DNA from 3 places in the Staphylococcus sp. IVB6181 genome. Region 3 is predicted to be linked to each of the others. Evidence: riboswitches for the same ligand, from Rfam matches in the RefSeq annotation. Region 3 holds a riboswitch; each other region holds the start of a gene.
The links. A riboswitch is a leader RNA that binds a small molecule or an ion and turns the genes downstream of it on or off. The one in region 3 is predicted to bind thiamine pyrophosphate.
Positions count from the first base shown of each region.

Region 1 (4,292 bases), 950 kb from region 3:
AAATGTTCTCTGAACGTATGTCCTTCATATGATGTACGGTAGATTCCGCGCTTTTGCAGTTCTGGAACAATGAGATTGACGAAATCTTCTAAGCTTCCTGGCAGAGTTGGAGGCATGAGATTGAAGCCATCTGCGACACCTTCGTTGAACCAGTGTTCCATTTCATCGACGATTTCTTTTGGTGTACCGATCAGTGTGAGATGACCGCCGCCTGCATTAAGGTAGCCGAGCAATTCACGTACGGTCGGATCTGTATCGCGGATGATTTCTAAGACTGTTTCATATCTTCCGACAGGTCCTGTAAATTCTGAAACAGGGGGCAGTTCTGGTACTTTCTCATCTAATGCCCATTTAGAACAATCTTGTTGAACAAAGAAGCTGAGTTGATTTAATGCTGTTTCAATAGGAAGCAGGTTGTCTAATTCAGCTTTCTTCGCAAGTGCTGCTTCACGTGTTTCAGCGACATAAGTCACAAGACCTGGGAATACTTTAAGTTCGCGGTCAGTCTGTCCAGAGGTCTTAATTTCATCATCTAAACGTTGTCTGAACTGCTTTGCTTGTTGGATATTCCATGACACAGAATAAACAGCATCCGCATATTTCACAGCTAAAGCGACACCTTGTTTAGAGGCACCTGCTTGCATGGCAACGGGTTTGCCCTGAGGACTGCTTGGTGTAGATAGCGGGCCGCGTACTTGGAAATTGTCGCCTTTATGCTGGAATGGTTGAATGTGTTCAGCGTCAATCAGCTGATTGTTTGTGCGGTCATGTTTAAAGTCATTCACAGACCAAGATTCGAATAATTGATTCATTACTTCTGCGAATTCATCTGCGACCGCATAACGTTCAGCGTGATTCGGAAGTCCTTCCATACTGTGATTTTGTGCTTCGATATCTGTCATGGATGTGACTAAGTTCCAACCTACACGTCCGTTAGTTATATGGTCCAAACTTAAAAGCTGCCTTGCGGCAGTGTAAGGATTAGAGAACGTACTGGAAATAGTAGACACCAAACCAACATGTTTTGTGACTTGTGATATCGCTGTTAAGTTGACGATAGGGTCAAACCAGAATGCGGGCATGGTTGTGTCGTTATTTGCGGGAAAAGATTGATTATCCGCAAAGAAAACAGCATCGAAATAACCGCGCTCTGCGATTTGTGCGAGTGTTTGATAATATTGGATGGTTCCGATTTGTTCAATACTGGAATCAGGCATTAACCAAGTTGCCTGATGATGGCCAGTACCATATAATAATACGCCTATATGCAACTGTCTCTCTTTTGGTACAGGCATGTTGTTTCACCTCTTAGTTCATTGTTAAGCCGCCATCGACTGTAATGTTTTGTCCTGTAATACCGTCTGCTTGTTTTGAAACTAAATACGCCACCATATTTGCGACATCTTGCGGTGTCGTTACTTTGCGCAGTGGTGTAGTTTGAGCAATTAAATCAAAGACTTCTGGTGTTGTTGCGGAACTTGCATCGGTAGTTTTAAGCAAACCGCCGGATACTACATTCGCATTGATACCGTATTGGCCTAATTCAGCGGCGATATTGCGCGTAAAACCGATTAAGGCAGCTTTTGCAGTTGTATATTCGTGATAAGGAACAACTGGGTTTTGATATAAATTAGTACCGATAGATACGACAGTACCGCGTTGGCGTTCCATAAATTGAGGGATGACACTTTGAACGACATTGAACGCAGCTTTTAAAGTGCCGTCGATTTGTGTTTGATAGTCTTCCCAATCCATATCTTTGAATGCTTTTTGGGCAGTCGGATCAAATTTGAATCCGATTAATGCATTATTGACAACGCCGTCAATTTGACCGAAAGCTTTCGTACCTTCTTGTACTAAGCGTTCTACATCTTCACGCTTTGTGACATCTGCTTGAATTGCGACGGCACGTTCATTACCGATTTCTTCTGCGAGTGCTTTTGCTGCTGCTTCGCTTTGATTGTAGTTAATGATGACATTAAAACCTTGTGTGCCTAAAGTACGGCTGATCGCTGCACCTAAGCCGCGTCCGCCGCCTGTTACTAATATTGTTCTTGCCATAATCATTCGCTCCCTTTATGAAATTAGACATAAAAAAATACACACCTGCAAAACAGCTGTGCGTAAAAGAGCGAGACAAAATCCTATTATAAGACATACTACATTTGCCGCTATCTCACACTTTCCTACGCTAGTTTCAGCTAGATCAGGTTCAAAGGGTCTGAGGCAAGGCCTCATCTCAGTTTTAAAACGCCCCTAGTGCATTATTCTTGTCATTACACTCAATGTATCGAGTTTCATATAACGTGTCAAGAAAGTGTGGTTTTGTTTCAAATAGTAAAAAAGCATGAACAGAAATGTTATGATGAAATGGAATAAAAAATATGGGATAACCCTGCAGAATTGGAGTGAGTGGAATGTTCTGGTTAGGTATGTCATTCCCTTTATTAGCAATTATCTTTATTGTGTTCGCAGTACGTGAAGAAAAGCAGCGTAAAATAAGACAACAAGAAAAAGAAGCTAAATGGGAAGCACAAAAACAACAAGAAGCAAAAGCTCAAAATGAAACACAGCGTGTCGAAAATGAAACAAAATCTGAGACACAAACTACAGAAGAAACGACAACTTCAGACAACCAAAAATAAGGAAAAAAAGCTGACCGAAAATACAACGGTCAGTTTTTATATGTAATGGCGCACGACTGTTCCTAAAAATTAATACGACTATTCCTGATGGATTAGGTTATATAATTTAAAATAAGAAAATTCAGATAATAACTGAGTTGGGGGAATGTGTATGAAAGAAAAGGGACAGAAGCATTCAGAGGATCAAACGTCTAAATTCAAACTGAAGACACCGCACACCTATGCATTATTAATGATGATTATTGCGGTGGCTTGCGTGTTAACTTACGTTATTCCGGCAGGTGAATACAAACGTGTAGATAAGGGCGGCCAGACTTTAGTGGTCCCGGGGTCTTATCATGAAATTGCACAGCATGGTGTCGGCTTTTTGGATTTGTTCAGAGCAGTACCTGAAGGGTTATTGACTGGTGGAGAGATTGTCTTTTACATCTTCTTAGTCGGCGGTGCATTTGGAATTGTACATCGAACAGGTGCGTTTGAAAACGGCATTAACCGTGCGATTCAAGTTTTAGGTTCTTCAAAAATTTTGATGATTCCTTTAACCATGATTGGCTTCTCGGTATTAGGTTTCTCTATAGGTTTAGCCGAAGAAACGATTATTTTTGTGCCGATCGGTGTCTTGATTGCACGTACGTTAGGTTATGATGCGATGACAGGTGCAGCGATGGTCATATTGGGTGCTGCAAGCGGATTTATCGGCGGTATGCTTAATCCATTTACGGTCGGAGTGGCTCAAACTGTCGCAGAATTACCGATGTTCTCAGGTTGGGGTTTACGTTCAATTATTTACTTATTCATACTGGCCGCCGCAATTACATGCGTCATGTTGTATGCACGTAAAGTAAAACGCAATCCAAAGAAAAGTATTGTCTATGAACTTGAACAATCTGAAGGCAACAGTCATGAAGCAGTAGATTATGGCCGCTTTACCAAACGACAAGCACTCGCTTTATTAATGATTATCTTTGCGATTATTTTTAATGTCTATGGTATCTTTACGTATGAATGGAGCTTTAATCAAATGAGTGCCAATTTTGTACTGGCAGGTTTAATTGCCGGACTGATCAGCGGATTAGGCTTGAATGGCACATTCGATGCAATGATTGAAGGCATGAAAGACATTTTATTCGGAGCGATGATTGTAGGATTTGCGAAAGGGATTGTCGTGATTTTAGAACAAGGGAAGATTATTGATACGATTATTCACGCTATGACAACCTTGCTCAATGATGTCCCGTCATCTATTGTGATTATTGTCATGTTTATTTTCCAATTCTTCTTAAACTTCTTTATTCCGTCAGGTTCAGGCCAAGCACTGACAACGATGCCATTGATGGTTCCGATTTCTGATTTGCTGGATATTAACCGACAGCTGACCGTTTTAGCATTCCAGTACGGTGATTCCATCAGCAACGTCTTATTCCCGACTTCTGCTATTTTGATGGGAGCGTTGGCAGTCGCGAAGATTTCATATATACAATGGCTCAAATTTGCGTGGAAACTGATTTTGCTTTGGGGTATTATTTGTGCCGTCGCGATGTCGATTGCGTTGCTTGTCGGCTATTAGTAAAGAGAAAACGAACGATAGAAGAGGAGCATAGATAGTGAGTCAATATACAAAAGAAAAGCTGTGGCGCACCTACAAAT
Region 1 covers NZ_CP095096.1:199,346-203,637, forward strand. The annotation lists gene MUA90_RS00945 (LLM class flavin-dependent oxidoreductase) at 1-1,295, opposite strand, end outside; gene MUA90_RS00950 (3-oxoacyl-ACP reductase) at 1,309-2,061, opposite strand; TPP riboswitch at 2,167-2,268, opposite strand; gene MUA90_RS00955 (hypothetical protein) at 2,418-2,645, shown strand; gene MUA90_RS00960 (YfcC family protein) at 2,797-4,212, shown strand; gene MUA90_RS00965 (YbgA family protein) at 4,250-4,292, shown strand, end outside.
Region 1: it holds a riboswitch for thiamine pyrophosphate, as region 3 does, so the genes downstream of both, MUA90_RS00950 (3-oxoacyl-ACP reductase) here and MUA90_RS09695 (ECF transporter S component) in region 3, are expected to answer to the same signal.

Region 2 (4,292 bases), 1.2 Mb from region 3:
AATGCGTTGAAATTGTATCAAGCAACTGATGCGAATGCTTTAAAAGCAGAAGGTGCACATTTAATCAGCTTTATTACAAAAGCGCGTGCAATGGGCATCCCTGTAGTTTCGCATTTAGGACTGACGCCGCAAAGTGTCGGTGTAATGGGGTATAAAATGCAAGGTGCGACCAAAGAAGATGCATTACAGTTATTAAATGATGCACAGGCTGTGAAAGAAGCGGGTGCAGTGATATTAGTACTAGAAGCCGTTCCAAGCGATTTAGCAGCCCTTATTTCAGAACGTTTAACGATTCCAGTCATCGGTATCGGCGCAGGCAAAGCCACTGACGGACAAGTACTGGTCTATCATGACATGCTGAATTATGGTCAGGATCATCATGCTAAATTCGTTAAACAATATGGTGATTTCTCACAAGGTGTTTCAGCTTTAAAACACTATCATGAAGAAGTACGTGCTGGACAATTCCCTTCTGATGCCCATACGTATAAGAAACAAATACTGGGGGAATTAGAGTAATGGTACAAGTTATTACCTCTATCTCAGAGATGCAGCAGCTGGCTCAATCATTCAAGCGCCAAGGCAAAACAATCGGCTTTATTCCGACAATGGGTGCGTTGCATGACGGCCACTTGACTATGATGACACGTTCAACTAAAGAAAATGATGTTACGGTCGCGAGTGTGTTTGTTAATCCGCTTCAATTCGCACCTGATGAAGATTATGACGCCTATCCTAGACAAATTGAACAAGATACTGAATCGGCACAATCTGCTGGTGTGGATTATATCTTTCACCCCAGTGCAGAAGCTATGTATCCAGATGAAATCGGTATTGCCCTTAAAGTCGGGCGTCTTGCTGAAGTGTTAGAAGGTGCACAGCGTCCGATTCACTTCAATGGTGTAGCCACTGTTGTCAATAAACTCTTTAATATCGTTCAGCCTGACCGTGCTTATTTCGGACAAAAAGATGCGCAGCAATTAGCTATTGTAGAAAAAATGGTGAAAGACTTTAATCACCCGATTGAAATTGTGGGACAAGCGATTGTACGTGAAGCAGACGGTCTTGCAAAGAGTTCTCGCAATGTATATTTAACTGAACAAGAACGCGAAGAAGCTCCTGCTCTGCAAGAGAGCCTGCAGCTGGCAAAACAATACTATCTAAACGGCGAAAGAGACAGTAAAGTCATTATCGACCGCATCACAGATTATTTACAGCAACATACAAGCGGCCATATTGATGAAGTGGCTGTATACAGCTATCCAGAGCTGGTCGAGCAGTCGCACATTGAAGGCCGATTTTTCATTTCGCTCGCAGTTAAATTTTCTAAAGCACGCTTGATCGATAATATTATTCTTGGAGATGACCAATAAAATGATAAGAACTATGATGAACGCTAAAATTCACCGTGCACGTGTGACAGAATCGAATTTGAATTACGTAGGGAGTATTACGATTGATGAGGCAATATTAGAAGCGGTAGATATTTTACCGAATGAGAAAGTTGCGATTGTAAACAATAATAATGGTGCACGCTTTGAAACTTACGTAATTAAAGGTGAAAGAGGCAGCGGAAAAATCTGTTTAAACGGTGCTGCTTCACGTTTAGTTGAAGTCGATGACATCGTCATTATTATGACATATGCACAACTGAATGAAGAAGAACTCAAACACCACACTCCTAAAGTTGCTGTAATGAATGCACATAATGAAATTGTTGAAATGATTCATGAAAAAGAAAACTCTATCGTATTGTAATCACAATAAATTGGTTTTATTTGTCATCTTTTTTCACTGATTCTATAAAGCCAGTCCCTGTCATCCCCTGAATTCCTGGTATAGACTTGGTCTGCTATTGCTTTTTCTATCAAAGTGATTTATGATGATTTTGTAATGAAAAGAAATTAGTAATTTCAAGAATGAAAATTACAGTCCAATACGTTAACGCCTCGCTACACGAATTGTTAAAGTATTGATGTTTGATGCTTTCTTATTCTACTAAGAATTGAATAATACAATAAGTCCACTGGAAGTGCCTGTTCCTACAGGCTGAGATCCTCGTGTTTGATGAGGAAATTCTTGGAACCTGATCCAGTTCATACTGGCGTAGGAAAGTGGCGTATTGCACTTTTTAATGCGCTGTTTTCCTGTACGGAAATAGCGCTTTTTTATTTGTTTTATTTCCAGTAGAGACTTTTCAAAGGGTGAAGGCAATGTGGGTTGCGATTTCTAAACAAACAATAACCCCTGAATTAATAAAACAGTACGCGGCGATTGAACCTATAATAGATCAATTAATTTTACGTACGCGTCCAAAAGAACAAGTGAAAGCAATAGAAGCATTACTCAAAAATGATTTCCCGAAAGATAAAATAACAGTACATTCAGACAGTGAAGTTTTAAATCGATTCAACTTAACGCATATTCACTTTAAAGAAATGGATGAACGTGCCTTTCACTTGAAACAAACACATCCAGATTTATGTGTCAGCATGTCTACACATAGTCAAGCAAGTGCACAAGCAGCAAAACGCCATCATTTAGATTATGTCTTGTTCGGACATTTATTCAAAACAGCATCTAAACCTGGTCTGCCGCCGCGCGCACAAGAAGAAATCGATTCAGTTTTAACCGCAGATATTCCAGTGATTGCGTTAGGCGGTATCAACTTCGATACTTTATCTGAAGTACCACAAGGCTTCTCAGGTATCGCAGCAATTTCACTCTTCGCACATCACGATTTACACACACTAAGTTCATTAAAGGAAGGTGAATAACTATGTATGATGCAGCAATTATCGGTGCTGGTGTAATGGGTATGTCCATTGCACGTCATTTAAAAGACAGCGGTCTGAGTATTGCATTAATAGATAGAGATATTGAAGGCAAACATGCGTCTTATAAAGCCGGAGGCATGTTAGGGGCACAAAATGAATTTACCGAAGACAGTCCCCTGTTTCGTCTAGCACTGGCATCACGTTCAAAATTCGATGCTTTAAGCAAAGCTTTATTGGCTGAAACAGGTATCGATATCCAGTACCAGCAAAACGGTTTAATCAAATTAGCCGCTTCTAAAGCAGATATCCCATCACTTCAACAACAATATGCATTCTTGAACGACAATGATCCGGATGTCCGTACACTAACAGAAGCAGACTTAAATCAATTAACGCATGGTTTAGTCAAAGGTACAGAAGCAATGATGTTTGTGCCGCATGACCATCAAATTAATGCGAATCATTATACGAAAGCACTGCATGCCTCATTGAAGGATGAGCCGAACATCGACCGCTTCACCAACACCAATGTCACTGCCATCCACCGTGTCGGCGACGGTTATGAAATCGAAGCAGAACGTAATGGCCGCCGCACCATTACACGCGCCTATAAAATTATCGAAACAGCAGGTGCATGGGCCGGCAATGTTACAGAACAGCCTGACATTCAAGCAACTGTCAGCGGTGTTAAAGGCGAAGTCTTATTAGTCGAAAATGAAAATTTAGATTTAAAACAAACTTTGTTTATGACCAACGGCTGTTATATCGTACCGAAACCGCCCCACCGTTTCCTAATCGGTGCCACAAGCTACTTCGACGATTATTCTGTCGGTGTATCTGACCAAGGCAAAACATGGCTGTTGAATCAAGCTGTAGAACGTGTTCCAAAACTTAAACACAGCAAAGCACTCAAACATTGGTCAGGTGTCAGACCGTGGACAGAAGGAGAACAGCCGATTATGGATGAAGTCCAAGACAACTTATGGATTATCACCGGCCATTACCGCAACGGTATTTTATTATCACCGATTATCGGAGAACTGATGGCAGAGTGGATTATCACAGATACTTGTCCAAAAGCTTTAGAACCATTTCATAAAAACAGGAGGGAACATTATGAAGTGCATCATTAATGGCGACCCTTTCACATTTGACGAAGCTTTAAGCATTCAAAGTATTTTAGAACAGCTTGAACTTGATCCGAAACGTGTGATTGCGGAGCATAACCAAAACTTAATACAACGTGATGACTTTGCGCATCAAATAGTGCGCGAAGATGATCGTTTAGAATTATTAGAATTTGTTGGAGGCGGATAAAATGTTAAAAATCGGACCTTATGAAATGGAATCAAGATTATTACTTGGAACTGGAAAATTTGATAATGAAGAAGTACAAACGAAAGCAATCGAAGCTTCAGGCACAAACGTACTGACATTTGCGGTACGTCGAATGAACTTATATGACAAAAACCTGCCTAACCCGCTTGCGAATGTCAACTTGAAAGATTTTGTGAC
Region 2 covers NZ_CP095096.1:492,527-496,818, reverse strand. The annotation lists gene panB (3-methyl-2-oxobutanoate hydroxymethyltransferase) at 1-519, shown strand, start outside; gene panC (pantoate--beta-alanine ligase) at 519-1,373, shown strand; gene panD (aspartate 1-decarboxylase) at 1,375-1,758, shown strand; TPP riboswitch at 2,019-2,130, shown strand; gene MUA90_RS02120 (thiamine phosphate synthase) at 2,214-2,777, shown strand; gene MUA90_RS02115 (NAD(P)/FAD-dependent oxidoreductase) at 2,780-3,910, shown strand; gene thiS (sulfur carrier protein ThiS) at 3,894-4,094, shown strand; gene MUA90_RS02105 (thiazole synthase) at 4,096-4,292, shown strand, end outside.
Region 2: it holds a riboswitch for thiamine pyrophosphate, as region 3 does, so the genes downstream of both, MUA90_RS02120 (thiamine phosphate synthase) here and MUA90_RS09695 (ECF transporter S component) in region 3, are expected to answer to the same signal.

Region 3 (4,292 bases):
TAGCGCATCTTCAATGATTTTCTTAATTGTACAAATGAACTGATGATTAAAGGTACCATACGTATCGCTGCCATAAAGGCATAAGCGACTTTAGGTTTTACTTTTAAGTGCTGCATTAAACTGTAGAAGATCATCACAATTTGAGAAGTGAATGCCATCACAATTCCAAAGAAAGTTACAGTATCTGTACGCATTGATAAATGCAGACCTCTGACTAAACTTTCTGTCGTAATATGAATAAATCCTAACTTAAATAGCGTATGTGTACCATCACCATAGAAAATCATGAACAGTGCTGAGATGATACTGAATAGTATCGTATAAACTACAAATAGTGCTGTTATCTTAAACTTCATACCGCCAAAGATGAGTAAGAATAATAACATCAGAACGGTTAAATAAATCATCACATCAAAATTGTGTATAAAGATGACAAAGAAGAATAAGAAAATACCTAAACCTAATTTGGTAATGATATTGACTTCATCTACGAAGGTGAAATATTTTTTCCATGCTTCAAACATTGTCTTCACCTTCCATTTCAAAAAGCTCATCTTCACATAACATATGATCGCGCAACTCAATACGTCTTGTAGGGTAGCGTTCGATAATATGCGGATCGTGTGTAACCATTATAATGGTTTGTCCTTGTGCAACACGTTTTTGGAAAAGTGATAATAAATTAAATGTGTTGCGGCTGTCTAAACCAAACGTCGGCTCATCTAATAAGATAATATCAGCATGAGAGCTTAGCGCTGTTGCGACGCTTAATCGACGTTTTTGACCCATAGATAATTCGAACGGGTGATGTTCTTGAACAGCTTCTAAATTCAACATTTGTATCAGTTGTTTTGTTTCTGCTTCTGCATCAGGGCCGCTGAAGTTGATGAAAATCTCTTCATAAACTGAATTTGTGATAAATTGCAGTTCTGGATTTTGATAGACCAAGTACATATGCTGGGCAGCTTCTTTAATTTTGTGAAGCGGTTGGCCGTCATAGGACATGGCACCGCGATATTTAATCAGCTGCATCATCGATTCTAATAAAGTGGTTTTACCGGCACCGTTTTTACCGGTAATCGTAATCCACTCGCCATCACCAATTTCAAAGTCAGGGACTTGAATCAAGGTCTTTTTGCCTCTGATAATTTCACCCTCTGTATACTTAAAGCGTGCTTTTGAAGGTGCAGCAGCGTTTAAATTTGGTTGTGGTGCATGGTCCCAAGCTTTAGGGTGCCATACGCCGTATTCTGTCAATAAATCTTCATGCTGGTTCAATATTACCTCAGGTGTGTCATCAGCAATGATGTGGCCGCCATGGCCCATTAATATGACACGATCGACATGTTCCCAAATATGTTCTACTTTATGCTCAACGATGAGTACAGTTTGATCTTGCCACATCTCTTTGATTTTATTCCATAAATCCTCAGTCGCATCTACATCCAGCATAGCGGTCGGTTCATCCAAGAAGAGGGTATCTGCTTCTTGGAGTACCGTTTCAGCAATAGCTAATTTTTGTTTCATACCTCCGCTTAATTGAGACACGGTTTGTTTTGGACCTACTTCTAAATCTACAGATTCTAAAGCACGTTGAATTAACGCATCCATATCTTTACGCGGTACTTGTTTGTTTTCTAATACGAATGCTAATTCCTCATATACTTTAGGCATACAAAACTGTGTATCCGGGTCTTGGAAAATGACACCGCTGTTTAAATCTGCTTTTAAGTCATCATACTTCATAGGCAATTCAATCAAGTTCGGTACAATACCGCTTAATACATTAAGCAAAGTACTTTTGCCGCAGCCTGATGGACCTAAAAGCAAGACTTTTTGTTTGTCAGGTATTTCTATATTTAAACCATCAAAGATTTTATTTTGTGCATTTGGATATTTGAGTCGTAAATTTTGAGCAAATAACAAGATAATATCTCCTTACAAATTGTCGTAATCTTTTTTAGAAGCAGGGCGGAAGAGTTTGGTAACTCCGGTTTGATCCAGTGCTTTGACAAGATAGTATGGGAAAATCCCTGCTAATACAATACCGCTGATACAACGGAAGAACACATATAAGAATAAGTTCCATCCTGCAACTTCACCAAGATAACCATAGTAGAAGTCGATAGGGAAAGTAACAAGTGCAGCTGCTAAACCAGCAATGACTGCCACCATTAATTTGCGTGATTTATAACGGAAAATCGCAAAAATAATTTCACATGCTAAACCTTGAAGCAAGCCGTAAATAATTGTTGCAATATCAAAGCGTCCCATGACGATAGTTTCACCAGCACCCGCAGCAAATTCAGCGAGTAAAGCGACGCCTGCTTTAGGAATGATCAGGTAAGCAACAACAGCTGCAGCAAACCACATACCATAAGATAATTCTTCTAAGTGCAATCCAGTCACTTGCATCGCTTTGTATACAAGGTTCCAAATGTTGTAAATGATTGCAAAGATGACTGCGATTAACACAGTAACTAAGATATCTGAAAGTTTAAGCCCTTTAGACATAATGAATCAATTCCTCCTATAAAAATAAAAAACACGCAAACTTGTCTAGCAAGCAGCGTGAAACAGGCATCGGAACAAACCGGTACCACCCTCAATCGACAACCGGTTCATCTTCCGCACTTTCCTACGCTAGTCCAAGCTAGATCAGGTTCGAAGGGTTTGAAGCATGTGCTTCATCTCAGTTCGAAACACCCCTAGTGCATTTATTCATTTGATTTATAATAAATGTATGCTTTTTAGTACTAGATGTCAAGGTCATTTTGCGATTCATCCTTATAAGAACGGGTATTGAATTAAGATGACAAAAGATTAAATTTGTGTAAAAACAAAAGTAAAGGATTGAGTGTGCTGACCAATTCTAATATACTACCATAGAATGATTTACTATAATTTTTAAAGACACAACACGTCTGTTCATATATAATAACTATGAGGTGAAAAACATGTCGTATATAAAGAAGCACGCTGAGATCATTTTTAGTTTGATTATTGGCATTGTTTCACTTTTAATTGGCATCATTGTACTGCTCAATTTATCATTCATCCATAAACTTGCTAAGGGGAGCAAGGTTGACTTACATATTAATAATGTGTGGGATTTCATCAATGCATTCTTTATTGAAATTATCCGGATTATGAGTCAATTTATCGGCCATTTCCCTATCATCAGCGCCATCTTAATCATCTTATTCGGCGTTGCATTGCTTTGGATCGGCTATTTGTTATTTATCACGACAAAATATGATTATGATATTTCAATTTTCTTCCTTATAATAGGAATCTTTTTCTTCCTCATCACAATTGTCTTTATGACACAAGTCTACGGTTTCTTCGCAGTTATCTTTATTATCCCGTTCATTGTGCATATTGGCTATATTGTTTATAAGGACGAACTTAACAGCGACCATCAGAAGGAACATTATTTATGGATCATCTGTACGTATGGTATCAGTTATTTAATATCTCAGATTTCGTTATACGGAAGAATAGAGAGTCATGAAATTGCATTGATTGATATTTTAAGTGTCAATGCTTTCTTCTTAGTGATGTGGTGTTTAGGCCAAATGTCGATTTGGAACTTCTTATTCCTAAGACGTTCATTGCCTTTAACTAAAGCAGAACTTGGAGAAGAGATGGAATACTCTAGAACTGATAAAAATGGTGCAATCAGCCAAACGAAAGAACAATTGCGTGAAATTCAAGAACGTACCCAAGAATTCACACACCGTACACGCAGAAGCATTGACTTAGAGAAAATCAGAACAAAAAAAGATAAAATTAAAAAGACAATTAAAGATAAAATTGATTTGCAGGAAGACGATATTCCGAATTGGATGCGTCGACCGAAATGGATCAAACCAGGTATTGTAGAGTTAATTTGCGGAACGATTCTGTTCTTATTCACATTATTAGAATTGAACAACCGTAATGGATTATTTATGTCAGGCGATTGGGAATTGTCACAGACATCTTATGTTATTGAATGGGTGACTTTATTCCTATTGCTGCTTGTCATCATCGCTTATATTATTACAACATTGACGCATTTCTTACGCGGCAAACTGTACTATGCACAACTCTTCATGGTAAGTATCTTGTTCTTCAAATTACTTACTGAATTCGTGAACATTATGATTCATGGCTTATTATTATCAATTTTTATCACACCGATTTTATTTATAATGCTTGTTGCGGTAACCATTGCATTTATTATTCAATTAAGAACACCGGACCATTAACAACAAGCTGAAGTCGAGAAATCAAATAAAGATTTCTCG
Region 3 covers NZ_CP095096.1:1,993,187-1,997,478, reverse strand. The annotation lists gene MUA90_RS09705 (energy-coupling factor transporter transmembrane component T family protein) at 1-524, opposite strand, end outside; gene MUA90_RS09700 (ABC transporter ATP-binding protein) at 517-1,926, opposite strand; gene MUA90_RS09695 (ECF transporter S component) at 1,939-2,514, opposite strand; TPP riboswitch at 2,619-2,720, opposite strand; gene auxA (lipoteichoic acid stability factor AuxA) at 2,958-4,253, shown strand.